Regions from separate parts of the Pedococcus sp. P2_F6 genome, predicted to be linked through region 1. Evidence: predicted binding sites of a transcription regulator. Region 1 holds the regulator's gene; the other holds the start of a gene.
What was found. The regulator Rex, encoded in region 1, represses fermentation and respiration genes when NADH is low (regulators of the CRP and FNR family bind a similar motif). The targets are predictions, from matches to a motif close to CTTGTGAANNNNTTCACAAG.
Positions count from the first base shown of each region.

Region 2: the regulator Rex is predicted to act here: its motif matches at 4,733-4,752, upstream of edd (phosphogluconate dehydratase).

Region 1 covers NZ_JBFUEZ010000002.1:347,819-362,755, forward strand. Annotated here, with positions in the region: gene AC1DWP_RS07065 (TlpA family protein disulfide reductase) at 1-149, opposite strand, end outside; gene AC1DWP_RS07070 (histidine phosphatase family protein) at 161-775, opposite strand; gene hemL (glutamate-1-semialdehyde 2,1-aminomutase) at 808-2,151, opposite strand; gene AC1DWP_RS07080 (MarR family winged helix-turn-helix transcriptional regulator) at 2,197-2,754, opposite strand; gene AC1DWP_RS07085 (YceI family protein) at 2,870-3,403, shown strand; gene hemB (porphobilinogen synthase) at 3,476-4,471, opposite strand; gene AC1DWP_RS07095 (bifunctional uroporphyrinogen-III C-methyltransferase/uroporphyrinogen-III synthase) at 4,481-6,121, opposite strand; gene hemC (hydroxymethylbilane synthase) at 6,118-7,209, opposite strand; gene AC1DWP_RS07105 (glutamyl-tRNA reductase) at 7,206-8,516, opposite strand; gene AC1DWP_RS07110 (redox-sensing transcriptional repressor Rex) at 8,513-9,229, opposite strand; gene AC1DWP_RS07115 (glutaredoxin family protein) at 9,363-9,629, opposite strand; gene AC1DWP_RS07120 (sigma-70 family RNA polymerase sigma factor) at 9,938-10,645, shown strand; gene AC1DWP_RS07125 (DUF5667 domain-containing protein) at 10,798-11,985, shown strand; gene AC1DWP_RS07130 (lysophospholipid acyltransferase family protein) at 12,040-13,431, opposite strand; gene AC1DWP_RS07135 (NAD-dependent epimerase/dehydratase family protein) at 13,431-14,480, opposite strand; gene AC1DWP_RS07140 (30S ribosomal protein bS22) at 14,660-14,758, opposite strand.
Region 2 covers NZ_JBFUEZ010000007.1:29,705-44,641, reverse strand. Annotated here, with positions in the region: gene AC1DWP_RS17665 (sensor histidine kinase) at 1-984, opposite strand, end outside; gene AC1DWP_RS17660 (hypothetical protein) at 1,181-1,915, shown strand; gene AC1DWP_RS17655 (oxygenase MpaB family protein) at 2,026-2,931, opposite strand; gene AC1DWP_RS17650 (hypothetical protein) at 2,928-3,329, opposite strand; gene pdxH (pyridoxamine 5'-phosphate oxidase) at 3,423-4,100, shown strand; gene AC1DWP_RS17640 (phosphate-starvation-inducible PsiE family protein) at 4,130-4,624, opposite strand; gene edd (phosphogluconate dehydratase) at 4,816-6,714, shown strand; gene eda (bifunctional 4-hydroxy-2-oxoglutarate aldolase/2-dehydro-3-deoxy-phosphogluconate aldolase) at 6,711-7,433, shown strand; gene AC1DWP_RS17625 (malonic semialdehyde reductase) at 7,750-8,391, opposite strand; gene AC1DWP_RS17620 (SDR family NAD(P)-dependent oxidoreductase) at 8,512-9,252, opposite strand; gene AC1DWP_RS17615 (hypothetical protein) at 9,249-9,983, opposite strand; gene AC1DWP_RS17610 (MFS transporter) at 10,063-11,367, shown strand; gene AC1DWP_RS17605 (iron-dependent transcriptional repressor DtxR) at 11,394-12,092, shown strand; cyclic di-AMP (ydaO/yuaA leader) riboswitch at 12,339-12,540, shown strand; gene AC1DWP_RS17600 (C40 family peptidase) at 12,603-13,274, shown strand; gene AC1DWP_RS17595 (DsbA family oxidoreductase) at 13,507-14,217, shown strand; gene AC1DWP_RS17590 (O-acetyl-ADP-ribose deacetylase) at 14,236-14,796, opposite strand; gene AC1DWP_RS17585 (calcium:cation antiporter) at 14,841-14,937, opposite strand, start outside.

The DNA of each region.
Region 1 (14,937 bases):
GGGATCGTCTCGAACGCACCATCCTGGGAGACGTAGCCCTGCTGGTTGCCCGACTTCGCTTGCGCCGCAATGGAGTTCGGGTCATCCGTGCATGCGGACAGCGACACGACGAGCAGGGGCACCGCGAGCAGCACAGCCGCACGCGGCATGGCGGGACGTGTCATCCGGTGCCGCCGTGGGACTGGGCGAGCAGCGACGCGGCGGGCTCGGAGTAGGTGATCGACTCGAGGTTGTCACCGACGTAGGTGAGGGTGGTGAGGGAGGCGAGGCGGCACTCACGCTTGCGTGGGTCGTGCCACAACCGCTTGCCCATCACCGCGTTGCGGGCGGTCCAGATCGGCAGCTGGTGCGACACGATGACGGCCTCGTGGCCGCGCGCGGCGGCCCTGGCGTCGGCGATGGCGGCGGACATGCGCTCGGCGATCTCGGCGTAGGGCTCACCCCACGACGGACGCAGCGGGTTGACCAGCTTGGACCAGTGGGCGGGGCGGAGGAAGTCCAGCGGCTTCATCTCGCCGACGCGCTCACCCTCGAACGCGTTGCCGCCCTCGATCACGCGGTCGTCCGTGGTGACCGGTATGCCGTGCGCCTCGGCGACCGGCGCGGCCGTCTCCTGCGCGCGCAGCAGGGAGGACGCGACGACGTGGGTGACGTCGTGGTCGGCCAGGTGGTCAGCCACGGTGCGCGCCATCTCGTGACCGAGGTCGGACAGGTGGTAGCCGTCGAGCCGTCCGTAGAGGACGCCATCGGGGTTGTGCACCTCCCCGTGGCGCATCAGGTGCACCACGGTGTGGTCGGTTGCGCTGGTCACGAGTCGATTGTCGCAAACGCCTCGGCGGCAGCCGACGCCGCTGCCGGGATCGCCGCCAGCACCCGGTCGACGGCCCGGTCGTCGTGGGCCCCGCTGACGAACCAGGACTCGAAGGCGCTCGGCGGCAGGTAGACCCCCTGGCTCAGCATCGAGTGGAAGAACGCCGCGAACGCCGGGACGTGCTGGGCCCGCGCCTCGTCGTAGTTGCTGACCTGGCCGTCACGGAAGAAGACGCTGAACATGCTGCCGGCCCGCTGGATGACGTGCGGGACACCTGCGGCACCGAGATGCTCGTGGAGCCCCGTCGTGAGCGCGTCAGCCACCTCGCCGAGGCGGGCGTAGAGGGCCGGGGTGCACTGCTGGAGGGTGGCCAGCCCGGCGGCGGTCGCCACGGGGTTACCGGAGAGGGTGCCCGCCTGGTAGACCGGCCCGACGGGTGCGAGCAGCCCCATCACGTCGGCCCGTCCGCCGAAGGCGGCGGCAGGGAAGCCGCCCCCCATGACCTTGCCGAAGGTGAACAGGTCGGGTGCGCCCGCGGCATACCCCTGCTCTCCTGCCTCGAGGCCGAACCACCCGGCCTCGCTGCACCGGAAGCCCGTCATCACCTCGTCGGAGATGAGCAGCGCACCGTGGGCGGCGGTGATGCGACGCAGCCCCTCCGTGAAGCCGGGCGCGGGCGGGACGACGCCCATGTTGCCGGGGGACGCCTCGGTGATCAGGGCCGCGATCTCGGCGCCACGCTCGGCGAAGGCGGCTTCGACGGCGTCGAGGTCGTTGAACGGCAGCACGATCGTCTCGGCGGCCATCTCCTTGGGCACCCCGGCCGAGTCCGGCAACGCGAACGTGGCGACGCCCGAGCCGGCCTGCGCCAGGAGGGAGTCGACGTGCCCGTGGTAGCAGCCGGCGAACTTCACGACGAGGGAGCGCCCGGTGTAGCCGCGCGCAAGTCGGATGGCGCTCATCGTCGCCTCGGTGCCACTCGACACCAGGCGCACCTGCTCGACCGGAGCCACCCGCCGGACGATCTCCTCGCCGAGGGCTACCTCGTTCTCCGACGGGGTGCCGAAGGAGAAGCCCTTGGCCGCCGCCTCGGTGACCGCCCGCTGGACCTCCGGGTGGCCGTGGCCGAGGATCATCGGCCCCCACGAGCAGACCAGGTCGACGTACTCACGGCCGTCGGCGTCGGTGAGGTAGGGGCCTTGGCCGGACACCATGAACCTCGGCGTCCCGCCCACGGCCCGGAACGCGCGGACCGGCGAGTTCACGCCTCCGGGCGTCACCGCCAGGGCCCGCTCGAGGAGCGCCTGCGAGGCCGGTGCGTCGAAGGGGTATGCCGTCATGGTGCCAGTGTCCCAGCCGTACCTGAGCGCTTGCGCCCCTGGGGGTCAGGCGCTGCCCACCCGGCGGGCCTCCGCCTGGGTGTGGACCTCGTGCGCCACGGCTTCGCGGGCCACCGCGGGGTGGTCACCCTCGTCGCCGCCCGGCGCCAGAGCCGTCCGGATCGCGTCCATCGCCTCGCCCAGGGCCTTGAACAGCGGCGCCGGGACAGGGTCGATGACCGAGCGCCTGACGCTTGCGACGTGCACTCGCGCCATGTCCTGGACGGCCTGCCACCCTGCGTCCGTGAGCACCAGCTCCACCCCGCGCCTGTCGTCGAGGCAGGACTCTCGCACCACCCAGCCACGCTTCTCGAGGCGCGAGGCCGTGTGCGTCAGGCGGCTGCGCGACTGCACGACGAGGTCGGCCAGGCTCGACATGCGCAGTCGCCGGCCGGGGCTCTCGGAGAGCATCGAGATGATCTCGTACTCCGTCAGCTGGACGCCGTGCGACTGGAGGTCCTGGTCGAGGGCCTCCTCGATCAGGCGGCTCCCCCGCAGGTAGGCACGCCAAGCCCGCTGTTCGTCGTCGCTGAGCCACTGCGGCTCACCGGTGGGAGTGCTCATGAGCGTGAGTATGGCATCCCAAGCGATAGTTGAAATATAAATGAGGTCTGCTATGTTCGAAGAGATGAAGCGCTCGGGAACTGCCCGGTCGCACCCCCCACCACAGGAGACCCCCATGGCAAGCATCAACGACCTCCCCGCCGGCACCTGGACCGTCGACGCCTCGCACAGCGAGATCGGCTTCGTCGCCCGTCACCTCATGGTCACGAAGGTCCGCGGCCAGTTCAAGGAGTTCGAGGGCACCGTCAAGGTCGGCGACGACATCACCGACTCGCAGGTGACCGCCGTGGCCCAGATCGCCTCCGTCGACACCGGCTCCGCCGACCGCGACACCCACCTCAAGTCCGGCGACTTCTTCGACGCCGAGGCCAACCCCACCATGAGCTTCACCTCGACCGAGGTCACCCCCGACTCGCTCACCGGCGACCTGACCATCAAGGGCGTCACCAAGCCGGTCACCTTCGACCTGGAGTTCACCGGTCTGGCCACCGACCCGTGGGGCAACGAGAAGGCCGGCTTCGAGGCCAGCGCCGACATCAACCGCAAGGACTGGGACCTCGGCTGGAACGTCGCCCTCGAGGGTGGCGGCGTGCTCGTCTCCGAGAAGGTCAAGCTCAACCTGGACATCCAGCTCACCAAGGCTGCCTGACCCAGCGCTTCACACACAGACTGACGACGGGCCGGTTCGGGGGAACCGGCCCGTTCGTCATGTCCGGGCCCCTCAGGGGCGCAGGAGGCGGGCGGCGTCGACCGCGAAGTAGGTGAGGATGACCTGGGCCCCGGCGCGCCGGATGGTCAGCAGCGACTCCATCATCGCCCGGTCGCGGTCGATCCAGCCGTTGGCCGCGGCCGCCTGGATCATCGAGTACTCCCCCGAGATCTGGTAGGCCGCCACCGGCACGGTCGACACCGCCGCAGCGGCTGCCACGATGTCGAGGTGCGGCCCGGCCGGCTTCACCATGACGATGTCGGCGCCCTCGACGATGTCGAGCTCGAGCTCGCGCAGGGCCTCGGTCGCGTTGGCCGGGTCCTGCTGGTAGGTCGCCCGGTCACCCTCGAGCGAGGACTGCACGGCCTCGCGGAACGGGCCGTACAGAGCCGAGGTGTACTTCACGGCATACGCCAGGAGAACGGTGTCGGTGTAGCCCTCGGCATCGAGCGCCGCACGGACGTGGGCGACCTGGCCGTCCATCATCCCCGAGAGCCCGAGCACGTGGGCGCCGGCGCGGGCCTGCGCGAGGCCCATCGCGGCATACCGCTCGAGCGTGGCGTCGTTGTCGACCCGTCCGTCCTCGGACAGGACCCCGCAGTGGCCGTGGTCGGTGAACTCGTCGAGGCACAGGTCGGCCATCACGACGAGCCGGTCACCGACGGCGTCGGCGACGGCTCGGAGCGCCACGTTGAGGATGCCGTCCGGGTCGTCGGCGCCGGAACCCACGGCGTCCTTGGCCGTCGGCACGCCGAAGAGCATGAGCCCGCCCAGCCCCGCGTCCGCCGCCTCACGTGCGGCGACCACCAGCGAGTCCAGCGTGTGCTGGACGACGCCCGGCATCGCCGAGATCGGCTGCGGCTCGTCGATGCCCTCGCGCACGAACACGGGCAGCACCAGCTCGGCCGGGTCCAGCCTCGTCTCGGCGACGAGCCGGCGCATGGCCACCGACTGCCGCAGCCGACGGGGCCGGATCACCGGCCCCACCGGCTGCGAGTGGTCAGTCATGCGGGACGGCTACTTCGCCCGGCGGCGTGACGCCGACTTCTTGGCGCTGGGACGCACCACGGGCTCGCCCGCCTCCGCGGCAGCGGTTGCCAGCCCCAGGCCGTAGTCGGCCAGCGCGTCGACGAGCGAGTCGGACGACGCCTCGGGCGCGAGGACGTCGACCCGCAAGCCGTGCTCCTCGGCCGTCTTGGCCGTGGCCGGACCGATGCACGCGATGACCGTTGACGGGTGCGGCTTGCCGGCGATGCCGACCAGGTTGCGCACCGTCGAGGACGACGTGAACACCGCTGCGTCGAACTGCCCGCCCTTGATGGCCTCACGGATGTGGGCGGCCGGCGGAGCGGCGCGCACCGTGCGGTATGCCGTGACGTCGTCCACCTCCCAGCCCATCTCCTGGAGGCCTGCGACGAGGGTGTCGGTGGCGATGTCGGCGCGCGGGAGGAAGACCCGGTTGATGGGGTCGAGCACCTCGTCGAACGGCGGCCACTCCTCGAGCAGCCCGTTGGCGGACATCTCGCCGGACGGCACGAGGTCGGGCACGATGCCCCACTCGCGCAGCGCCGCGGCGGTCACGCCACCGACCGCAGCGATCTTGAGCCCGGCGAAGGCCCGTGCGTCGAGCCCGAACTCCTCGAACTTCTCCCGCACGGCCTTCACGGCGTTGACCGAGGTGAACCCGATCCACTCGTAGCGACCGGTGACCAGGCCCTTGACCGCACGCTCCATCTGCTGGGGCGTGCGCGGCGGCTCGACCGAGATCGTGGGGACGACCTCGGCGGTCGCACCGAAGGACTCGAGCCGGGCGATGGTCGAGCCGGACTGCTCCTTGGTGCGGGGCACCAGGACGTTCCAGCCGAACAGCGGCTTGGTCTCGAACCAGGACAGGTTCTCGCGGAGAGCCACGGTCGTGCCGACCACCGCGAGGGCGGGGAACTCCAGGGTCTTCATGACCTTGGCGACCTCACCCAGGGTCGTGACGCGGGTGGCCTGACGGATCGTCGTGCCGCGCTCGGTGAGGGCTACCGGGCTGTCGGCTGACCGACCCGCCCCCAGCAGCTTGCCCAGCGCGACACCGAGGTCCTCGGGCTGGCCGAGCAGGACCACGGTGACCGAGTCGGCCACCGAGGCCGACCAGTCGACGTGCCGGTCGTTGGCGGAGATCACGTGCACGGCCGGCGAGCTGCTCGACGTCAGCGGGATGCCCGCGTAGGCCGGGACGGCCGAGACCGCGCTGACCCCGGGGACGATGTCGAAGCCGATGCCGGCCTTCTGGCAGGCGAGGGCTTCCTCCGCGAGGCCGTTGAAGGTGCCCGGGTCGCCGTCCATGAGCCGGACGACCAAGCCGCCGGTGGCGGACTTGGCGGCCTTGACGACGAGCTTGGCCCTCATGGCGTGGGTCAGTGGCTGCCCGTGCTCGCCGTGGCCGGCGTCGATGATCTCGACGTCCGCACGGCAGTAGCGGGCAACGACGTCCTCACGAGCCACCTGGTCGATGACGACCACGTCGGCTGCGGCGAGGAACTCCAGGGACCGCACGGTCATGAGTCCGGAGTCGCCGGGGCCGGCGCCGACGAAGGCGACGCGTCCCGGGACCCGGCTCTGACGAGGGGTCTGGTGGGTGGTGGGCTGGGTCGAGCGCGTGGGGCTCACAGTGCACGCTCCGTGCTGTCGTGTTCTGGGTGGCGGTCGGGGGCGGCGAGCGGAGCTGGTCCGTTCGCCTCGGCTGGGTCTGGTGTCAGTCCGTCGGTGACGGCGCTCGAGGGACCCGTGCCGGGCGGCACCGGTCGGGCAGGGGGGCGGTCCTCGGGTCCCTGCAACAGGTCGGCGCCGTCCTCGAGCAGCACGGCGGCGAGCCGGCGGCCGAGGGCCTCGCCGTCGTCGACGCCGCCCACGAGGGACCGGCGCAGGTCGAACGACCCGTCGACGGCACCGACGAAGGCACGCAGGGACAGCTCGAGCCCGTCCTCACCCTCGACGATCTCGGCCAGCGCTCCGACCGGTGCCGAGCAGCCGGCCTCGAGGGCCGCGAGGACAGCACGCTCGGCCGTCACGCACGCGCGGGTGTCGGGGTCGTCGAGGACCTCCAGCGCGGCGCGGGTGATGTCGTCGTCGGCCCGGCACTCCACGGCGAGTGCACCCTGGCCGGGGGCGGGCAGCATCTGGAGGGGGTCGATCGCCTCGGCGACCTCATCGAGCCGCCCGAGCCTGGCCAGACCCGCGCGAGCCAGCACGACGGCGTCGAGGGCGCCGTCCCTGACCAGCCCGATGCGGGTGTCGACGTTGCCGCGGATGTCCTTGAACGACAGCCCGAGCCCGAGGGCCGCGAGCTGGGCCACGCGCCGCGGCGAGCCGGTGCCGACGACCGCGCCCTCGCCGAGCTCACCGAGGGTGCGACCGCCCGAGGAGACCAGCACGTCGCGCGGGTCCTCACGGACCGGGAGGGCTGCCACGACCAGACCGGGCTCGGGCGTGGTCGGCAGGTCCTTGAGCGAGTGCACAGCGAGGTCGACCTCACCCGCGAGCAGGGCGCGGCGAAGGGCGGCCGCGAACACCCCGGTCCCGCCGATCGAGGCGAGCGAGGCGGTCGACGTGTCTCCCTCGGTGACGATCTCCACGAGCTCGACCGCATGACCCCGGGCGCGCAGCAGGTCGGCCACCCCGGTGGACTGGGTCGTGGCCAGGGGGCTGCGTCGGGTGCCCAGACGCAGGGCGAGGGGTGCGGCGGCAGGTGCGCTCACGGCATACCTCCACGCTCTGGCGGGGGCACGGACGCGATGACGGCCTCGCCGGGACGCAGGTCGAACAGCTCACGCAGGGCCTGCGCGTAGTCGGCGCCCTCACCGCCCACGGCGCGTTCCTTCATGCGGACCGTCGGGGTGTGCAGCAGCTTCTCGACGATGCGGTGGACGGCGAGCTGGACCTCTGCCCGGGCGACGTCGTCGAGGTCGGGGAGCCGCTGGTCGAGCCGGTTGAGCTCGCCCGCGACGACGTCGGCGGCGTGCGACCGCAGCGCCGCCACGGTCGGTGCGACGGTCTCCGCCGCCCGCGAGGTGAGGTATGCCGCGACCTCACCGATGACGAGGTCCGCCACCTCGCGCACCTGGGGCGGGGTCTGGCCTCCGGAGAGCTCCTCCCCCAGCGCACCCAGCCCGGCGAGGGTGACCCCACTCAGGGAGGCGACCTCGGGGGCGACGTCGTGGGGAAGGGCGAGGTCGACGTAGGCCTGCGGGCGCCCGGCGCGGGCCACCTGGGCATCGCCGGCGGTGGCGAGGTCGACGACCACGCCGGTCGACCCGGTGCAGGAGATGACGACGTCGGCGCCGGCCAGGGCAGCCGCCAGGTCGTCGAGGGGGCGAGCCGTGCCGCCGGTGCGCTCGGCGAGCCGAAGCGCCTTGGCCAGCGTCCGGTTGACGATCGTGAGCCCAGCGGCGCCGCGGCGCGAGACGGTCGTGGCGGCCAGCGAGCTCATGCCTCCGGCGCCCACGACGAGGACCTTGAGCCCGGCCAGGGACCCGAGCTCGCGTTCCGCGCGGGCCAGGCCGGCCTCGACGAGGGAGACGCTCACGGCGTCGATCCCGGTCTCGGTGTGGGCGCGCTTGCCGACGCGCAGGGCCTGCTGGAAGAGGGTGTTGAGGGCGGGGCCGGCGTGGCCGTACTTCTGCGACTCGCGCAGGGCAGAGCGCATCTGGCCGAGGATCTGGGCCTCACCGACCGCCATCGAGTCCAGGCCACAGGCGACCGTGAACGCGTGCGCGATCGCGCGGTCCTCGTAGTGCACGTAGAGGTGCTCGCGCAGCTCGTCGCGACCCACGCCGGTGACCTCGGTGAGCGCGTCCGAGATGTCGGTGACCGCACCGTGGAAGGTCATCGACTCGGCATAGACCTCGGTGCGGTTGCACGTGGACACGACGATCGCCTCGGAGAGGTTCTCGCGGCCGGTGAGGCCGGCGGAGAGCGCGCGGCGGCGGTCGGCGTCGAGCGACATCGCCTCGAGGAGGGGCAGCGGCGCGGTGTGGTGGGACAGGCCCAGGATGACCAGGCTCATCGGCTGACCGCCTGGGCCACGTGGTCGAGCGAGCCGGCCGAGACCTGGTCGAGCGCGCCCTCGGCGGCCAGCGCCCTGCGCTGCTCGTGGAAGGCGAGGATCTGCAGCTCGGTCGAGAGGTCGACCTTGCGGACGTCGACGTCGTCGGGCACGACGAGCACGCACGGGGCGAAGTTGAGGATCGAGCGCACCCCGACTGCCACGAGCTGGTCCGCCACGTCCTGCGCCGACGCGGCGGGCGTCGCGATGACGCCGATCGCCAGGCCCTGGTCGGCCACCAGCGACGCGAGGGCGCCCATCGGCTGCACGGTGATCCCGGCTATCTCCTGCCCCAGCAGGGCGGAGTCCTGGTCGAGCAGGGCGACGACGCGGAACCCGCGCGTGGCGAAGCCGCTGTAGGCCGCGAGCGCGTGGCCCAGGTTTCCCATCCCGATGATGGCGACCGGCCAGTCCTGGGTGAGGCCGAGCTCGCGGGAGATCTGGTAGGCGAGGTGGTCGACCTCGTAGCCGACCCCGCGCACGCCGTAGGACCCGAGGTGGGACAGGTCCTTGCGGAGTTTTGCACTGCGGACGCCCGCGGCGGAGGCCAGCTCCTCGGAGGACACCGACGTGATCCCGCGCTCCGCGAAGCCGGTCAGGGCTCGGAGGTACTCGGGTAGCCGTGCGACCGTGGCGTCGGGAATACCCCGACGGGCGCTCGGGTCGGCAGACACAGTCTCTTCCGGCTCCTTCTCATCACGGGCAGTCCGCGCCTGGCTGGAGCGGATGGGAGCCCGGCCAGATTACGCTTTTGTGAACGGATGCACAAAGTCACAAGCGTCCGTCTCAGGACCCGCGTGATCCACGTCACTTCGTGCTCGTGAGCGCGCTCCTCAGCCGGGTCTCGTCGACCCGCCAGTAGTCGTGCTGGCCCCCGTCCACGAAGGTGACGGGGATCTGCTCCCAGTACTGCTCGTTGAGTGCCGGGTCGTCCTCGATCGACAGCTCCACCCAACCCACCCCGAGGTCGGCGGCCACGCGCTCGATGACGGCCCGCGCCTCATCGCACAGGTGGCACCCCGGTTTGCTGACCAGGGTGATGCGCACCTCGGCGGGCGTGGGGGTTGCGGACACACCCCGAGCGTATGCCGCGTGGGCCCAACGGCCGCTTCCCGCCGCCGCTCGCGGTAGCGGGCGCCTCACCCGCCCCACGGGGCTCGCTGGACACCGCGGCATACCGAGATGTGTCGCAGGTCTCCTGACAATCTGGCAGATATCGGGGAAACTGTCCGATCAAGGAGGCCCCGATCCGGATTCGTGCACCACGCAGCGCCGCGAGACGACTCGCGGTCCCTCGTGCTGCCCACTGGGCCGGAGACCAGGGTCCGCTCTGGGCAACGAGCCGCCCGGCCTTCGGTTACGCCACGGTGGGCGACCACGGCATGGGAGCGGCCACGGCGGACTTCCTCGGCACCCTGCGAGTGCTGCTGAGCCTCGCCGGCGAGGCCGGCACGGCCGGCACCCTGTCGGGAGGTGGCCACGAAGGTTCAGGCGGCGGTTCGGCTGCGCGCGCCGGCTTCGGGCCGGGTGAGGCGCCCCAGGACTTCGAACGCATCTCCGCGCTGGTCGAGCTGGCCCAGCGTGGCGACGCCGAGGCGTTCGGGATGCTCTACGAACGCTACGTCGACGTCGTCTACCGCTATGTCTACGTGCGGGTGGGAGGCAAGCAGCTGGCCGAGGACATCACCTCGGAGACCTTCCTGCGTGCACTGCGCCGGATGGACTCCTTCTCCTGGCAGGGCCGCGACATCGCGGCCTGGTTCATCACCATCGCGCGGAACCTGATCACCGACAACGCCAAGTCGGCTCGCTTCCGCATGGAGGTCACCACCGCCGACATGCTCGACGCCGACCGTCGCGTGGACGCCCCCGACCAGGAGGTGCTGGACCGGCTGCGCGACCAGCGCCTGCTCGCCGCCGTCAAGGGTCTCAAGCCCGAGCAGGCCGAGTGCGTGGTGCTCCGGTTCCTGCAGGGACTGACCCTCGCGGAGACCGCCAAGGTCCTCGGCAAGTCCGAGGGCGCAGTGAAGCAGCTCCAGCTGCGCGCCGTGCGCGCCCTGCACCGGGAGCTCGCCGATGTCGACATCTGAGACCCGCAGGTTTCGCTACGTGGCGACGCGTAACTTCCGGCATCGCACCTCGTTCTCAGCACGACACACGTTCGGTGACAACACGCTCACCGACCACATGACCGGGACATCATGACCGGGGACACCGCAGGGCTGGGGAGGGAGAAGCCGACATGCCAGTACTGAACCGTTCGGCAGACCGTTTCCAGCGCGCCCTCGAAGGCGAGCGGATCACCGATGCCCACCTCGTCGAGCTCGTCGAGACCAGCCGCCACCTCGTGGACCTCGTCCCGACCATCCCGGCTCCGGACACCGCCTTCGTCACCACGCTGCGCGAGCGGCTGATGGCCGAGGCCGCACGGATGCCCGCGCCCAGCCCGGTCGCCGCCAAGGCCGCGGCCGCCCGTCGTGCCGCCTCCCGCAACACCCCCGTCGTGGTCCTGGTGGGTCGTGGCCTGCCCCGCCTGGTCGCCGGCGCCGCCGCCTCGGCGCTGCTCGTCGGCGGCATCGTGGGCGCGGTCTCCCGCAGCGCGGTGCCCGGTGACGCGCTGTACCCCGTGAAGGGCTGGCTCGACGGCGTGGCCGTCCGGCTCGCCGACAACGACTTCGACCGCGGCCAGACCTACCTGTCCCAGGCCCAGGGACACATCTCCGATGCCCGTCAGCTGGCCGAGGCCGACCGCGAGGACCCCACGGACGTCGACGTCGCGCTCGAGGGTGCCATCGACACCGTGCGCAAGGGGCGGCAGGCGCTCGACACCTCCTATGCCGCGACCGGCAACCCCCAGTCCCTGCTCGCCATGCGCGACTTCACGGAGCGGGCCCTCCCTCAGGTCGACGCCCTGAAGGCCGAGGTGCCCGCCCCATCGCTGCTGACGCTCGGGCGGCTCGAGGCCCTGCTGCGCGACACGCAGGAGAGCACCTCGCGACGGATCGCTGCCTGCGGCAGCTCCTGCAGCTCAGACCTCGCCTCGACGATCGGCCCGGGTTCGCTGCCCGGCGCCACGACCACCTCGGGTCCCTCCGCGTCACCGACCAGCGGCGCGTCCGGTGGCATCACCGTGCCCAGCACCGCCGTGACGGCACCGGCGGGCGGCGTGCTGCCCGGCGGCTCGAGCGGCTCCGGAGCGGTCGTCGGAGGCGGTGGCGGCAGCGCCAGCCTGTCGACGGGCGGCGCGAGCGTGCGCCTGCCGACCGTCAGTGCTTCGGTGCCGGGAGTGCCCTCCGCCAGCGCCACCGTGCCGCTCCCCTCGGTGTCGCTCGGCACCGGAGGCGGCAGTGTCGCGGTCCCGAGCAGCACCCTCGGCCCGGTCACCCTGCCCGGCGTCACGGTCACGCTGCCCTCAGTCACGCTGCCCTGAGTCACGCTGCCCTCAGTCACGCTGCCTGATCCAGCCCCGTGGGGCCAGCTCCCGTCAGAAGAAGACGGAACGGCGCTGCATGAGCAGGGAGTAGAGCGTCTGCTGGATGGTCTCGCGCACCTGGTCGGTGAGGTCGAAGACGAGCATGGGGTCGTCGGCGGCGTTCGGCCCCAGGTCTGCGGTCTCCACGGGTGCGCCGAACTCGATGATCCACTTGCTGGGCAACGGGATCAGCCCGAGCGGGCCGAGCAAGGGCCAGGTGGGCGTGATCGGCGCGTAGGGCGCCCCCAGCAGCCGCGCAACGGTCTTCATGTTGCCGATGATCGGGTAGATCTCCTCGGCGCCGACGATCGAGCACGGGATGATGGGCGCGCCCGTCTTGAGCGCAGCGGAGACGAAGCCGCCCCGCCCGAACCGCTGCAGCTTGTAGCGCTCGCTGAACGGCTTGCCGACTCCCTTGAAGCCCTCGGGCCAGACCCCGCACAGCTCGCCGCTCGACAGCAGCCGCTCGGCGTCGGGGTTCGCGGCCAGCGTCGAGCCCGACTTGCGCGCGACCTGGCCGACGACGGGGGTCTGGAAGACCAGGTCGGCACCCAGCATCCGCAGGTGACGGTGCGCAGGGTGCTCGTCGTGGACGGCCACCTGGGTCATCAGCGAGTCCATGGCGACCGTGCCGGAGTGGTTGGCGACGACCAGGCCGCCGCCAACGGTCGGGATGTTCTCGATCCCGCGGACCTCGACGCGGAACCACGACCGGTAGAGCGGCCGCAGGATCGGCAGGTAGAAGTGTCTGGTGAAGTCCTCGTCGAAGCCGAACTCGTCGACGGTGTAGTCGCCCGTCACCCGACGCCGCACGAACGACAGCAACGAGGCGATGTGGCGCTCGACGTCGTCCGACGAGATCCCCGCCGCCTCCGAGGCAACCCGGACCGCAGCGATGCCCGCAGTCAGCAGCTCCTCGACTCCCGGCGCGATGCTGCGAGAGGTCGCCGGTTCCGGCACGTCAACCGGCACGACGGTCTCGTCCGTCACCGCCTTGAGGGTGCGCACCTTGGCGTCAGGGGTATGCCGCTCTCCTGACGTGGCCGCACCCGTCACCTCCCGAGGTGGCCGGGCGGGCTTGGCGGCCTTGCTGGGCTGGGTCGTGCGGGCGCCGGAACGGGACACCGCCTTGCGGCTTGGCACCGCCTTGGCCACCGGGCTCGGGCGATGTTTGCCACTGGCCGTCGAGGGGGTGGTCGCCGAGGCGGCCGATGCCGACGCAGATGCGCGTGCGGGAGCGGGAGCTGTCGTGGGAGCGGCAGCTGCGGGGGCAGCCGGGGTGGTCGACGCGAGCAGGGGCGTGCTGCGGCGCTTGGCGCGTTCCCCGGATGCCCTGGCGGCGCCCGCTGCGAGGGCGCCCTTGCGCGCGGTGGGTTTCGCCGGCTTCTTGGGCGTCGAGGCCATCAGTCGTTCCTCCCTGCAGCCCACACGTGGCTGATCGCGCCGGCGGCACTCTCCGCGGCGCCGGTGACGGCCGACCCGAACATCCCGGCCCCCGGGATCGCCGAGCCGACCCCCTGCGCATAGTCGGCGAAGGCAGCCCGCGTGGTGTAGTCCGGCTCGTACCCCAGCACCTCACGCATCCGTCGGGTGTCCAACCCGCGACCGAAGGCGAGGAACTGGATCTGGTCGCTGCTGAAGTCGGCGAGCCCGGACCGCTTCACGAGGTTTCCGAAGATGCCCGCAGCGGGCATCGGCACGGGGATGATCGGCCGGCCGGCCATGCCCGCCGCCTGGCTCACGGTGATGACCCCGTCCCCGGCGATGTTGGTGATGCCCGTGCTCGGGCCCGTGGTGGCGAGCAGCAGCGAGCCGATCGCGTCGCTCTCGTGCACGAACTGCAGGCGGGCGTCGTAGCCGAAGGGCACCGGCACGACGGGCAGGGCGAAGTAGTCGGTCAGGGACGTGCGGATGCCCCGACCGATGATGTTGGCGAAGCGCAGCATGGAGATCTCGACGTCGGGACGGCGACGCGAGAAGCCGCGGACGTAGCCCTCGACCTCGACCGAGTCCTTGCCGAATCCCGCTCTGGGCAACGACTTCGGGCCCATGTCCTCGGTGAACATCGCAGGGTCGCGCGGGCTGGAACCGTAGATGGCCGCGGACGACTTCACGACGAGACGCTTGATGCTGGACGCCTTCTGGCACGCAGCGAGGAGCTGCATCGTGCCGATGACGTTGATCTCCTTCATCGACGTGCGGCCACCGGCGCCGGTCGGCGTCGCGATGACGTTCATGTGCACGACGGTGTCGACCTCGGACTGCGCGATGATCTTGCCGATCATCGGGTTCCGGATGTCAGCGCGGACGAACTCGGCCCGGCCGATGTCCCCCGGCGGGGGGATGACGTCGACGCCGATGACGCGCTTGACGGTGGGGTCCTGGGTCAGGGCCCTGGCGAACTGCCCGCCGAGGTAGCGGGAGACACCCGTCACGAGGACGACCTCAGCCACGATCCCTCCCGCGGGGTCCGATGGTCGCGAGGCTCGCGACCCGTGCCAACCCTACCGAGAGCCGTGCCCCGGCCGACGGGAGTGCGCCTTCCGTGGACGCGTGCCTCGTCACACTTTCGGACTGCCGCACTCATACCCCCGCTCAAGACAAAAGGCCCCCGCTCAGCGGGGGCCCTCGATCACTTCTTGTTGCGACGCTGGTGGCGCGTCTTGCGAAGGAGCTTGCGGTGCTTCTTCTTCGCCATGCGCTTGCGGCGCTTCTTGATGACAGAGCCCATGGTGTCCTCTTGATCGTGGTCGGTGTTGCCGGACGGGGCAACGAACCAACGCACCACGCCGAACTGTGGACGTCACTCTAGCGGCCCGCGACCCTGCAACCCAAACCCACGTCCAGGCAAGGCCCCCGAGGCGCACGTGGCGGGGATCCGCCACCACGAGGGCGTCAGCCCGACATGAC
Region 2 (14,937 bases), on a different contig from region 1:
GCGAACCACGTTGCCGTCATTGACGACCCGTACGACAGTTTGAGCTCCCGGTGCGTGGCGCAGGACGTTGCTGAGCGCCTCCTGGACGATCCGGTATGCCGCGGTGTCGAGCGCCTTGGGCAGCCCGTCCAGCGGGCCACTCACCTCGAGGGACACGTCCAGGCCGGTGGCGCGCACGTCGCCGACCAGGTCCTCGAGCCGGGCCAGCGCAGGGGGAGGGGCTCCGGTGGCGGTATCACCCGGCTCGCGGAGGATGCCCACGGTGGCGCGGAGCTCCTCGACCGACTGACGGCCGAGCCGTTCGAGCCCCAGCATCACGTCGCGCTCCACGGGGTGGTCGACCAGCACTGCGTCGAGCTGGCGCCGCAGACCGCCGAGCTGCAGCGTCATGACGCTGACCGAGTGCGCCACCGAGTCGTGGACCTCCCGCGCGATGCGGGCTCGTTCCTCGACCACCGCTGCGCGAGCGCTGGCTTCGCGCTGCGCGTCGAGCTCCGTGGCGAGGGCGATGACCTGGCGGCTGCGCTCGCGCTCCCGCCGCACCAGGGTGCCGACCCACCAGGCCGGCACGAACACAACGGGGAAGAAGACCGTGTCCCAGCCCAGGCCGTTGCGCAGGGCCTCGGTGGTGATGAACACCCCCACAGAGGCGACGGCGGCGATGCGGGACGTGCGCGGGGATGCCGCGAAGCCGGCGTACGCCATGGCCACGAGCGAGGCGATGAGGCCGGCGCCACCCGGGCCGGGGGCGCCGAGCAGGGTGGCGACGGGATAGAAGCAGGCGACCACGACGGCACCGGCAACCGGCCAGCGGACGGCCACCAGGAAGCCGGCGGCGATGACTCCTGACGCGATGGCGAGGACGCCGAAGTGCGGCCGGAACTGGGGATCGGACCACGCTTCCACGAGACCGAGCAGGCCCAGGGCGACCGCGGCCACGACGGGCACCACGCGGTGGTCGCGGAGGGCGGCGGCTCGAGACATGGCGAAAACAGTAGGGCGCCCGCCGAGCACGCGTATCCCACTTGAGGAGGAGCGGCAGCGTGTCCAGCTCCGCCTCGAGGGGGAGGCGAAGACGGTCCCCCTCGACGGATCTGCGCTGAGGGGGACCGCCGGGACCGTTGGTGCAGCGCCGAGAGACGGCGACGGCCCACGGGCCACCTCACGAAAAGGACACACCGTGACCACCACGACCCCACGGACCTCGCTCACCACCCGCGACCACACCACCCGCGACCGCACCACCCGCGACGAGACCACCGCCGACCACCCGCGCCGGGCGCCCGGTCGCGCGATGGCGGTCGCCGCCGGGATCGCCCTCGTCGCAGGCCCCCTGCTGTGGGCGGGTGGCATGTTCACCTCTCCGCCGCAGGAGAGCATGGCCGACGCCGACTACATCTCCTCGCTGACGCGGGACACGACGATGACGCAGATCTCGGCGCTGTTCCTGCACTACGGCAACCTCGTGATCGCCCTCGGCATCCTCGCCGGACCGAGCCTGGTGCGCGGCGCCCGCGGCCTGCGCCTCGCTGTCGCGGGAGCCCTCGCCACCGCCATCGGGTTCGCGAACGTATCGGGGATGGTCCTCAGCGACTGGTGGAACGCCTCCGCCGGCACGCACCTCAGCTCCGAGCAGGCTGTCGAGGTGTTCCGCGGCTTCAAGACCGGGTCGCTGCTGCCCTTCTGGGACGGCACCGAGCCGCTCAGCCTGGTCGGGCCGCTGCTCCTGCTGGCGGGCCTGGCCCGTGCGGGGGTCCTTGGCTGGTGGACCCTGGGGCTGATCGTCACCGGTGTCGCGGGGCTGACGGTCTTCGGCGCAACGAGCCCGCTCGTCGCCGCAGCCTGTGTGCTCGTCGGGTTCTCGCCGTTCGCCCTCGTGGGACTGCGACTGCTCCAGCGCAGCCGGCTCGCCTGAACCAGAGCAAACCGACCAACGGAGCACCAACAGCAGGTATGCCGCGTGGCTGGCTCAGCCGCGCGGCACACCGCTTGTTCCGGCCAGCGCCAGCCGGCGGAACCCGTCCGTCAGACGGAGCTGCCCCGGCGCAAGGCGGCGCGGCGGCGTTCGTCGGTCGCGTCCGCCATCGCCCAGCGCACCGTCGACGTCGCCACCCCACCGAGGGGGCGCCCGACCAGCCGCTCGGTCACAGGCAGCCACGGCAGCCGCAGCGGCTGCCTGGCCCACCGCGGGAGCATCGCCACGGCGCCCGCTGCCAACGCGGCATACCCGGGCTTGGCGGCCAGGGGCAACGGTGGGTGGACGAGCAGGAACCGCGCCGCCTCACGAGCCGCGGCTGTCGACTCGAGCTCGGGTCGGTAGCCCTCGATGGTCGCGCGCAGCCCAGCCACGGTCGTCGGCGGGTCGACCACCCCGAGCGCGCTGGCGACGATGCCGCCCTGCTGCACGTAGAGGTCGGCCTCGGCAGCGCTCAGCGGCGACACGGCGTAGCGCTGGTAGGCGGTGAGGAAGCTGTCGGCCTCGGTCGCGTGCACCCACTTCAGCAGGTGCGGGTCGCCGGCCGAGTAGGGGCGACCGTCGGCCGCCTTGCCGCGCACCCGGTCGTGGATCGACCGGACCCGGGCGATCTGTTCCTCTGCGTGGTCGATGGTGCCGAAGGTCGTCGTGGCCAGGAACTCGCTGGTCCGCTGCAGCCGCCCCCACGGGTCGCCCTTGTAGCCCGAGTGCCCGGCGACGCCCGCCATGGCGAGCGGGTGCAGCGACTGCAGCAGGAGCGCCCGGATGCCGCCGGGGAACATCGCGGCGTCGGCGTGCACCCGCCAGATCGGGTCCTCCGGCGTGAACCAGCGCGGTCCCTCGGCTCCCCAGATGCGCTCGGCCTTGGCCTGGGCGTCACTGCCGGCGACCCTGGAGCGCAGCGCGTGGGCGAGCTGGCGCCGAGCCCCGTCGGCCATCGGCGCCAGCAGCGTCATCGCGATCGTCCGTTCCGGCGGCGGGGGAGCTGCTTGAGGCGTGCGGCCGGGGTGGGGAGGTCCGCCGGGCGGACGCGCTTGGACAGGTCGCTGTTGGCGATCAGCTCGGCCAGCGGGGTGGTGGAGGTGGGGTGGGCAGCGATGGGGTCGTCGGCCGAGAAGACCACCCACACCGGTTCGCTGTGGTCCGCTCGCGGGTCGAACGTCTTGAGCACGGTGCCCTCACGCACCGTCGTCGCGTGCTCGATCGCCCGGCGCCTGGCCCGTTGCCGGTCCAGTGCCGTCTGAGCGGCTTTCATCGCCGGCTCCTTGGCCTGCTGGGCCAGCACGACCACGTGGGGGCCGTACTTCACGCCCCACTTCACGAGGTTGCCGACGGCCTTGCCTTTGCTGGGCATGCTGCCTCCCTGACGTCTGGTCCGGCCTTCACCCTAATCTCGGGCCCCTGGTCCCGTGTCATGGGAGACGTACGGCGCGTGGACACTGTTCCCATGGACACTGCTCGCACCGACTACAGCGGCGACGGAATCTCCGAGGCCGACATCGCGCCCACGCCGTGGCAGCAGGCCACGCGCTGGGTCGACGACGCGGTGGCGCGCTCGCAGGTCCAGGCCGACGTTCCCGAGCCGTACGCCCTCTCGGTCGCCACCGTCGACGCCGAGGGACGCCCCAACGTGCGGACCGTGTTGATGCGGTTCTTCGACGAGCGCGGCCCGGGGTTCGTCACCGGCACCGAGTCCACCAAGGGACTCGAGATCGCCGCCACCGGCGGGATCGCCGCGGCGCTGACCTGGCCGGCGATGTTCCGGGCGATCCGGTTCCGAGGCGTGGCCGAGCAGGTCTCCCGCGACGAGGTTGCCGGCTACTTCGGGTCACGGCCGTGGGCCTCCCGCATCTCCGCGTGGGCCTCGCGACAGTCCCAGCCGATCGAGGGTCGCGCCGGCCTCGAGCAGGCCTACGACAGGTATGCCGCGCAGTTCCCCGACCGAGGGAACGCGGACGACGTGCCCGTGCCCGACTTCTGGGGCGGCTACCGCGTGCTCTGCGACGAGGTCGAGTTCTGGGGTGGCCGGCGCAACCGGCTGCACGACCGGCTCGTCTTCAGCAGGGTGGCGCAGGGTTCGCTGGACGACGCCGCCGCGTGGGCACTGTCCCGCCGCCAGCCCTGACGTCCGCCGAACTCCGGGGGTTGAGGCGGTCAGGTCGGGTGGGCCTCGGTCTGCACCTCGGTGTCGCCGTGGCCGGAGTTGGCGCCCTCGCTGGGCTCTCGCTCCTTGCGCCGCAACAGGAACGACGCCAGGGCCAGCAGGATGATCGTGCCCGTCAGCAGCCCCATGAGCCGCAGCGTGTCGGCGAACTCGGGCTTGCCCAGCAGGTCCGGCGCCTTGACCGACAGCACCACGATCTCCTTGATGGAGGCGATGATCCCCACGAGGAGGAAGGGCTCGGCCACGAGCTCGCGCCGGGACAGCGTGGTTCGCACGGCGAAGAGCAGCTCGACGACGATGAAGACGAGGAGCAGCAGGTCGAGGATGTCGGCGGCCACTTCCACGACCCCGCCGCTGCCGAGGTCCCCGAAGGTCAGCACGGTCTTGCCGATCACGACGGCGGCGATGGCGAACAGGACCACAGCCACGGCGAGGTAGATGACGTTCTCGACCCGCTCGATGGTCCGTTCGATCAAGTCCGTCATGACCGACATCCTGACCGACCTGCGCTGATCCGTCACTCGTCCGTCACTCGCGGGGCTACCGGTCCGTATGCCGGGATGGCCATTGCCGGATCCCGGGTCGCCGTCACACTTGTGAACTGAATCACACGCGCGCGCCAAAGATGCCGTTCGCGCGGTCCCATCCCCGACCGCCGAATCCCCTCAGGAGCCTCATGGCGCCCGCCAGCCACCCCGCGATCCACCCCGTCGTCGCCGACGTCACCGCCCGGGTGACCGACCGCAGCCGTGCCAGCCGCACGGCATACCTGCAACGCCTCTCCCGGGCCGCGTCCGAGCTGAGCCTGCGCCCGGCACGCACCGACCTCGGTTGCTCCAACCTCGCCCACGCGGTCGCCGCGTGCGGCGGCAGCGACCGGACCACCATGGCTGCCGACACGGGCGTCAGCCTCGGCATCATCACGTCCTACAACGACATGCTCTCGGCGCACGCGCCGTTCGAGCACTACCCCGCCGCCATGAAGCAGACCGCCCGCGAGGTCGGGGCCGTGGCCCGCGTCGCCGGCGGGGTGCCCGCGATGTGTGACGGCATCACCCAGGGCCGCGCGGGCATGGAGCTCAGCCTCTTCAGCCGCGACGTCATCGCGATGTCGGCCGCCATCGCGCTCAGCCACGACGTGTTCGACGGCGTCCTCATGCTGGGCGTCTGCGACAAGATCGTCCCCGGGCTCGTGGCCGGCGCCCTGTCGTTCGGGCACCTGCCGACCGCCCTCGTGCCGGCCGGACCGATGGCGTCGGGCCGCTCCAACGCGGACAAGTCCGAGACCCGCAAGGCCTTCGCCGCCGGCGAGGTCGGCCGCGACGAGCTGCTCGCGAGCGAGGTGGCGTCGTACCACTCGCCGGGCACCTGCACCTTCTACGGCACCGCGAACTCCAACCAGATGCTCATGGACGTCATGGGCCTGCACCTGCCCGGGGCGGCGTTCGTCCACCCCGACGACCCGTTGCGCGAGGCGCTCACCGCGGCGACGACGGCCCGGGTCGCCGAGATCGCCTCCTCCGACGCGCCGTACGGCATCGGCCAGGTCGTGGACGAGAAGACGGTCGTCAACGGGGTCGTCGCCCTCCTGGCGACCGGCGGCTCGACCAACCACACCATGCACCTCATCTCGATGGCAGCCGCTGCGGGGATCGACCTGACGTGGGAGGACTTCGACGACCTGTCGGCTGCGGTTCCGTCCATCGCCCGGATCTACCCCAACGGGCCCGCCGACGTGAATCACTTCCATGCAGCCGGCGGCACGCCGTTCCTCGTGGGCACCCTGCTCGACCACGGCCTGCTCCACGAGGACGTGCTCACCGTGGCAGGGCCCGGGCTGCGGCGCTACACCCAGCGGCCGGTGTTGATCGGTGGTCAGCTCGGGTTCGTCGACGCGGCAACGGAATCCGGCGACCGGGACGTACTGCGCCCGGCCAACGACCCGTTCACGGTCGACGGCGGGCTCCGTGTCCTCGGAGGCAGCCTGGGCCACGCGGTCATCAAGGTGTCGGCCGTGGCGGAGGAGCACCGGGTCATCGAGGCGCCGGCGCGCGTCTTCACCGACCAGGTCGGCTTCCTCCAGGCCTTCTCCCGGCGCGAGCTCGACCGCGACGTCATCGTCGTGATCCGCGAGCAGGGCCCCAGTGCCAACGGCATGCCCGAGCTGCACGCCCTGACCCCTTCGCTCGGAGTCCTCCAAAAGCGTGGGTATGCCGTGGCCCTGGTCACCGACGGCCGCATGAGCGGGGCGTCGGGCGCGATTCCCGCGGCCATCCACGTGACCCCCGAGTCGGTGCACGCCGGGCCGATCTCGAAGATCCAGGACGGCGACGTCATCAGGGTCGACTCGCTCACCGGCCGGTTGGACGTCCTCGTCGACGAGGACGAGTTCGCCGCCCGGGTCCCGTCCCCGCGGGTCAGCGCGGAGGGGGTCGGCACCGGGCGCGAGCTGTTCGCGTCCATGCGGGCCGCCGTCGGCCGCGCCGACGAGGGAGCCCACGTGTTCGGCAGCCTCGGGCACGTCTGGGACCGAAGCGACAATGCCCCGTTCGTCAGCCACGAGGAGAACCGATGACCACCGCCAACACCCTGACCGGCGCGAGCCCGGCGGCCGCGACCACGAGGGACGCGGCGCGCGCGCCGGCCACCCCGACCACGCCGGTGCTGAACAGCGAGGCGGACATCCTCGACCTCTCCCCGGTCATCCCGGTGGTCGTCGTGGACTCCGTCGAGCAGGCGGTGCCGCTGGCGCGCGCGCTGGTGCGCGGAGGCATACCCGTCATCGAGATCACGCTGCGGAGTGAAGCCGGCCTCGGCGCGATCGAGGCGGTGGCCTCGCAGGTCGAGGGCATGGTCGTCGGCGCGGGCACGGTGGTCACGCCCGAGCAGGTGCAGCAGGTCAAGGACGCCGGGGCGCAGTTCCTCGTCACCCCGGGATCGCCGCCGCGCCTGCTCGACGCCGCGCTGGCCAGCGGCCTGCCGCTGCTGGCGGGTGCCGGCACCCTGACGGAGATGCTCGTCCTGGCCGAGGCCGGGCTCGAGGCGATGAAGTTCTTCCCGGCCGAGGCGAGCGGCGGGCGCCCCTATCTGTCTGCCATGAGCGGGCCGTGTCCGCACCTGCGGTTCTGCCCGACGGGTGGGATCACGCCCGAGACGGCGGCCGCGTGGCTGGCGCTGCCGAACGTCGGCTGCGTCGGCGGGTCCTGGCTGACGCCGAAGGAAGCTGTGGCACAAGGGGACTGGGACCGCATCGAGGCCCTCGCCGCCGAGGCCGCGGCTCTCCGCCAGCCCTGAGGCGCGGGCATCGAGTCGCAGGAGGGGGCGACTCGTTGCCAGCGGCCGGGCATGGAACAGCCCGTGGGCCTTGCCGTGCCGACAACGATCGGCTCGGCGTGCGCAGGGGACGACCTGCACGGCCCACGGGCTGCGGTGAACTGCTGGGGATTGCGCCGGATGGCGGACCTCGAGCAGTCGAGGTGCGCTAGCGCGCAGTCACCTCACGCGTCCAAATTGAAATCACTTCTTGGACCACCTCCCTTCCGTGTAGCTCGACGCTAATTCGGGAAGGTCGGCTGGTGCAACGGTTTTTAGGAAGGGAAATGCGCGCGGGTCAGACGGAGGTCACGACCTCGTCGTAGTCGAGGCGCGGCAGCCGGTCCATCCAGGCGCCCTCGGCGGGGCGACCGATGTTGACCACGGCGATCGTGCGGTGGGCGCCGTCGGGGAAGAACTCGCGGTCCACGCCGTCGGCATCGAACCCGGTCATCGGGCCGGCAGCCAGGCCGGCCGCACGGACGCCCAGGATGAAGTAGGCGACCTGCAGGGTGGCGTTGAGGGTGGCCGAACCCTCACGCATCTCGTCGTTGCCCGCGAACAGGTCGCGAGCACCCTCGAAGTGGGGGAAGACCTTGCCGAGCTCGTCGTGGAAGTCGGTGTCGGCGGCCAGCACGGCGACCAGGGGAGCGGTCGACGTCTTCGCCTTGTTGTTGCCGCCCATCAGCTCGACCAGCCGGCCGCGCGCCTCGGGGGTCCGCACGAGGACGATCCGCAGCGGCTGGTTGTTCATCGAGGTGGGAGCCCACTTCACGAGGTCGTAGATGGCGCGCACCTGGTCCTCGGTCACGGGCTCGTCGGTGAAGGCGTTGGCGGTGCGGGCATCGCGGAACAGCAGGTCCTGAGCCTCGGGGGAGAGCTCGAGGTGGTCGACGAACTGGGCCTCGAGCTCGGTCAGGGAGTCATGGGTCTGGGTCATGGTCGTTGAACACTCAATTTCATGGTTGCATTCCTCAACCATGAAAGCGCAGGTCAGGCAGCAGGAAAGCAGTAAGCAGGCAGCAGGAAGCGGCCCGCTCGGCGCCCGTCATCCCGCGGGTCAGGCGTCACGGTGCACCTTGTGCGGAGCGGCCTGGATGCGGGGCTTGATGACGAGCAGGTCGATGTTCACGTGGGCCGGGCGCCCGACCATCCAGCCGATCGCCTCGGCGATGTCCTGGGCCACCAGGGGCTCCGACACCCCCGCATAGACCGCGTCGGCCCGCGCCTGGTCCCCGCCGAACCGGGTCAGGGCGAACTCCTCCGTGCGCACCATCCCGGGTGCGATCTCCTCGACCCGGACCGGCTGGTCGACCAGCTCGAGCCGCAGCGTCTGGGTCAGGGCCGCGACCGCGTGCTTGGCGGCCACGTAACCCGAACCGCCCTCGTACGCCACGTGTCCGGCGATCGACCCGACGTTGACGATGGTCCCGGCTCCCGAGGCGATCAGGGCCGGCAGCAGCGCCTGGGTGACCTGCAGGGTGCCGATCACGTTGGACTCGAACATCCCGCGCCAGTCGGCGACCTCGGTGTCGGCGGCCGGGGCGAGCCCGAGCGCGCCACCCGCGTTGTTGACCAGCACGTCCAGGCGGTCGCCGACCTCCGCCGCCAGCCGCGCCACGTCGTCGGCCGACGTCACGTCGCAGACCACCGCGCGGCCGCCGATCTCGGACGCCAGCGCCTCGATCCGGTCGCGACGACGGGCCGCGCACACCACCTCGAACCCGTCCGCCGCCAGCTGCCGAGCGGTCGCCTCACCGATGCCGCTGCTGGCCCCGGTCACGACTGCGAGCTTGCTCATGCCGCACCTCCGGCGGGTCGAACTGCTGTGGGGTCGACGGCGATCCAGGTCGCCTCGGCCTGCGCGAGCAGGCTTCCGTCCGCGGCATACAGGGCAGTCCCGCTCAGGTACTTGCGGCCCTCGCCGCCGCGCTGCCACGCCATGACCACGTACTCGTCGCCGGGGATCGGCAGGGTCGACACCTGGGCGGTCATCGTGCCGAGCACCATCGGTCGGCCGGCGATCCCCGAGGCCCAGCCGCCGGGGCAGTCCAGCGCCGCCCACACCGTCTCGAGGTCGACGTCCGCGCCGGGGCGCCAGGCGGCGGCATACTCACCGTCGCCGCCCGCGACCCGACCGGGCTGGAGCCGTAGGCCGTCGCCGGCCGCGCGACCAGTGCCGCACGAGAAGCAGGTGGGGAAGGGGTGGGCGGCCAGGCCTTCATAGCCCTCGCCCGCCGTCGTGGCCTCGGCGAACGACACAGCAGCCGGTATGCCGCCCGCGTCCAGTCTCGCGGTCGTCGTCGCCTCCGCGACGGGGTGCTCGCCGTCGTGGACCTCGAGGGTGCGGTGGCCCCGCGCTGAACTCGTCTGCACCGTCAGCTCCCGATCGAGCGGGGGAGGGGTGCGCAGGCGCACGGTGACGGCTTCGTCGGGGCCGGGCTGGAGCAGGGCAGCCGCGTGCCCGCTGACCCAGCCTCCGTTGCCCGACTCGGGTGGGCCGCAGAAGCGGGCGGGCACGACGAAGCTCATGGGCCCGAACCTACTCGTGGGGTCCCTGGGCGTCAGAAGTCAGGGGCGTCCGTCGCCGGAGCGCGTCAGAATGGCCGGGATGTCCGCACCCAAGCCACCCAAGCCACCCAGGCCACCCAAGCCACCCAAGCCTCGACCCGCGCTCGACACCGAGACCCCCTTCAGCCTGCGCGCGATCGCGGTGCCGGCCTACGGTCCCACCATCATCGTGGCGATCGGCAGCGGCGCGGTCGTGCCAGTGGTCACGCTGAGTGCTCTCGACCTCGGGGCGACCCCGGCGATCGCCGCCCTCACGGCCGGGCTGGCCCTCGTCGCCGAGCTCTTCTTCGCGGTGCCAGCCGGAGCGCTGGTCCACCGGGTCGGGGAGCGACGGGCGCTGCTGTGGGCGAGCGCGGTGGACGCGGTCGCGGCCTTCGTGGCACTGACCGCCCCGTCGCTCGGCGTGCTCATGGTGACGGTGTTCGCGATGGGCTTCACGTCGTCCGTGTTCCTGGTCGCACGGCAGGCCTACCTCATCGACGCGGTACCGGTCTCCATGCGCGCGCGAGCCCTGTCGACCCTCGGCGGGGTGAACCGGATCGGGATGTTCATCGGGCCGTTCATCGGGGCGCCGATCATCCACCTGTGGGGGCCGCGCGCCGGGTTCGCGGTCGCGGTGGCGGCCGGCCTCGGCGCGGCGGCGCTGGTGTGGCTGGGTCCGGACCTCACGGCGGCGCACGAGGCGCAGGCCAGGGAGCTGCGCGACCGAGCGTCCGCAGACGGAACTCCCACCGGCGGAACCCCCACCGGCACCGCCGCGGTGCTCTGGGGCCACCGCAGGGTCTACCTGACCATCGGCCTGGGAGTCATGGTCATCGGCGCCGCACGCTCGGCCCGGCTCGTCCTGCTCCCGCTCTGGGCTGCGCACGTCGGCCTGTCCGCCAGCACCACGGCCGTCATCTTCGGCATCGTCGCCGGCGTCGAGATGCTGCTGTTCTACCCGGCAGGGTCGGTGATGGACCGGTTCGGCCGGATCTGGGTGGCCGTACCGTGCGTCGTGCTGCTCGGGATCGGGATGATCGCCCTGCCCCTGACGCACAGCGCGCTCGCCGTCACGGCGGTCGCCCTCGTCGCCGCCGTGGGCAACGGCATGGGATCGGGCATCGTGATGACCCTCGGCGCCGACAGCGCGCCGGAGGTCGGGCGGTCGCAGTTCCTGGGTGGCTGGCGCTTCGTGTCCGTCCTGGGCATGAGCGGGTCGCCGGCGCTGATCAGCCTCGTCACGGCACAGGCAGGACTGGCAGCGGCCTGTGTCACCCTCGGTGGGCTGGCGCTGGTCGGGACCGGCTGGCTGGGCTACTGGGTGCCCCGCTACGACCCGGTGCGCGGCGGCGCATCCCGCTGACGGCCGCAGGTGAGAGGCTTAGGCCTGTGACCGACCTGATCGACACCACCGAGATGTACCTCAAGACGATCTTCGAGCTCGAGGAAGAGGGCATCACGCCCCTGCGCGCTCGCATCGCCGAGCGTCTCGGGCACTCCGGGCCGACCGTCTCCCAGACCGTCGCGCGGATGGAGCGCGACGGCCTGCTCAGCCTCGCCGGCGACCGCCACCTCGAGCTGTCCGACCACGGCCGGTTGCTCGCCACCCGGGTCATGCGCAAGCACCGGCTGGCCGAGCGCCTCCTGGTCGACGTCATCGGCCTGGAGTGGGAGTACGTCCACGACGAGGCCTGCCGCTGGGAGCACGTGATGTCCGAGCGGGTCGAGCGCAAGATCCTCGCGATGCTCAAGGACCACCACGACTCGCCGTACGGCAACCCCATCCCGGGCCTCGACGAGCTGGGCGAGGAAGAGCCGACCGAGGACTTCCGCTTCGGGCTGCGCACCCTGACCGAGCTGGCCGGCGACTCTCCCGAGACGGTGCTCGTGCGCCGCATCGGCGAGCCGGTCCAGGTCGACCACGAGGCGCTGAGCCTGCTCACCGTCGCGCGCCTGCTGCCCGGCGAGCGCGTGCGGGTGCACCGCGCCGACGGCCGCGTGGTGGCGGTCCGCGAGGGCGCGCCGGAGTCCACCGGTGTCTCGCTGCCCGACGAGGTGGCCCAGCACGTGTTCGGCGCCTTGGTCTGACCAAGGGGCCTGCGAGGCGCCTGACGGGGCGCAGGTTCGACAGGCGCGCTCATCTGAGCGCTTCGGCGGGTCCGGTCTTTGGTCAGTTCCGCGCTTCCTGAGCACGAGGGCGCAGGCGGACCAGACGTGGGCTTGGACTTTCTTGGGGCTGCCGTGACCTCAATGTGACATTCCCAGGCGGCTTGTGTACGGTGGCTGCGGTTCACTCGCCCCCTGGGTGGACCGGCTCGATGTGGAACGCCTAGTCCTGTCACCACGCCCGAGTCATCAGTACAAACCGCTTGGCAGGAGCGGGGGACCCAACTTTGGGCCTTCTCTTCACGAGATGGTCCTTGGGGTTAAGTCTCCACGCACGCGCCCGCAAGGTCGGGCGACAACCGTGGAGGCCGGGTGATCTACCTCCACCCGAACCCGACAGCTCACCTCGTAGGCGCCGGAGGTTCATCCATCGTGGCTTCACACAGTTCTGGCCGCCACCGCGCGCCGGGTCGCTTCAATCCCGTTTCCGAGTTGTCGGACATCGTGGCCAGCGCCGCGCAGCCCGCAGTCAAGACCTCTGCGGTCATCGCCGCTTCCGGTGGTCTCGTCGCCTCGTTCGCCCTTCCCGCGTCTGCCGCCTCGGCCAGCCCCTCCTCGGTGGCCAAGAGCGCCACTGTCAGCGCGCCCGTCGCGGTGCAGGCGCCCGAGACCGCAGCCCCGACGGCGACCAACACCTTCGGTGTCATCGGCTTCAAGGCGACCGCCAAGCCCAAGCCAAAGCCCGTCGTCGTGCCCGTCGCGGCCCGCACGAGCGACCGCACCGCGAGCCGCTCGACGGCCCGCAAGGACTTCACCAGCCTGAAGCCGGCTGCCGGTGGCGTGCTCGGCATCGCGGCCCAGTACGAAGGCCTGATGTACTCCTACGGCGGCACCAGCCCGTCGACCGGCTTCGACTGCTCCGGCTTCACGCAGTACGTCTTCGGCAAGGTCGGCATCAGCCTGCCGCGCACCGCCGACGCCCAGCGCGCAGCCACCACCCGCGTGTCGAACCCGCAGCCGGGTGACCTCGTGTTCTTCGGCAGCCCCGCCTACCACGTGGGCATCTACGCCGGGAACGGCATGATGTGGGACTCCCCGCGCAGCGGCCAGGCCGTCGCGCTGCGTTCCATCTGGTCCTCGAACGTCACCTACGGTCGCCCCTGACCTGAGGTTGGCCACAGCGCCAAGCCACGGTCCGCAGGCCCCCTCCCGCTTCGGCGGGTGGGGGCCTGCGGCGTTTCGTCCCGACCCAGTCCCCCCAGTCGCCACCCCGTCCCACCCAGTCCCGCCCCGTCCCGCCCAGTCCCGCCCAGTTCGAGGTATGCCGCGGGGTCACTCCGCACGGGGCCGTCCGTGCGGCATACCTCGGGTTGCGCGGTCGTGTGAGGATGGACGGATGAACGACGCACACCCCACTGACGCCCTCCACCCCCACGCCGTGGAGATCGATGTCTGGGCGGACGTGGTCTGCCCGTGGTGCTACATCGGCAAGCGACGGCTGGAGATGGCGATCGCCGAGAGTGCGCACCCGGCCGAGGTCACCGTGACCTACCACGCCTTCGAGCTCGACCACCACGTCGCGCACGGCAAGGGGGAGACGGTCCTCGCGTGGTTGGCGCAGCGGTACGGCACCGACCTGGCAGGGGCTCGTGAGATCGCCGAGCGACCTGCCGTGATGGGACGTCCCGACGGGGTGGAGATCGTCGTCGACAAGCAGCTGCGAGCGAACTCGTTCGACGCGCACCGCCTGATCGCGCTCGGCCTGGCCCAGGGTGGCCCGGCGCTGCAGGCTGCGGTGCTCGAACGCTTCTACAGCGCCCACTTCACCGAGGGCAAGCTGATCGACGACATCGAGACCCTGCAGCGCCTCGGCGCCGAGGCAGGGCTCGACGGGCGCCGCGTGTCGGCGGTGCTCGCCAGCGACGAGTTCGCCGACCACGTGCGCGCCGACGAAGAGGCTGCCACCGACATCGGTGTCTCCGGGGTGCCGTTCTTCATGGCCAACCGGCGGGTGGCCCTCTCCGGCGCCCACTCGCCCGAAGTCATCGGCCAGCTGATCGAAGCCGCTCTCAACGGCGACCACGAGGCGATGAGCGCCGGGGCCTGACGAGGCGGGCGGTCCCGCTCAGTCGGCGAGGGCTGCCTCGAAGGAGGCCAGCGTCGCGCGGCTGAACAGCACGAACCGCACGAGCTCGATCGGCTGGTCGTCCCCGCGCTGGTGACCTTCCGGTGGCTCGTCCCGCTCGCCCTGGAGGCTCGCGCGCACGACGTCGACCGCGATCCGCGCCACCTCCACCGGGTCCCAGCCGTAGACACCCGCGCTGACCGCCGGGAACGCGATGCTGCGGGCACCCACCTCACGGGCGACCTCGAGGCTGCGGCTGAAGCAGGATGCCAGCAGCGCCGGGTCGGTCTGCCCGCGATGCCGGTTCGGGCCGACGGTGTGGATCACCCATCGGGCGGGCAGGTCGCCCGCGGTCGTCGCCACGGCGTCCCCCACGTCGAGCCCGCCCCGGTGGGTGGTGTTGCGCACCCGCCGACATGCTTCGAGCAGTCGTGGCCCCGCCGCCGCGTGGATCGCGCCGTCCACCCCACCCCCGCCGAGCAGCATCGAGTTCGCGGCGTTGACGATGGCGTCGACCCGCTCGGTCGTGATGTCGCCCAGGACGGCTTCGATGGTGACCACCCACCCACGGTATGCCGCGCCGCCGGCCTGACGGCAGAGTGCGCCTAGGGGTTGACCGCGAGGAAGACGAACGCGGCGAGCAGCACGAGGTGGACCCCACCTTGCAGCCGCGTCGCGCGACCGGGGACCACGGTGAGCACA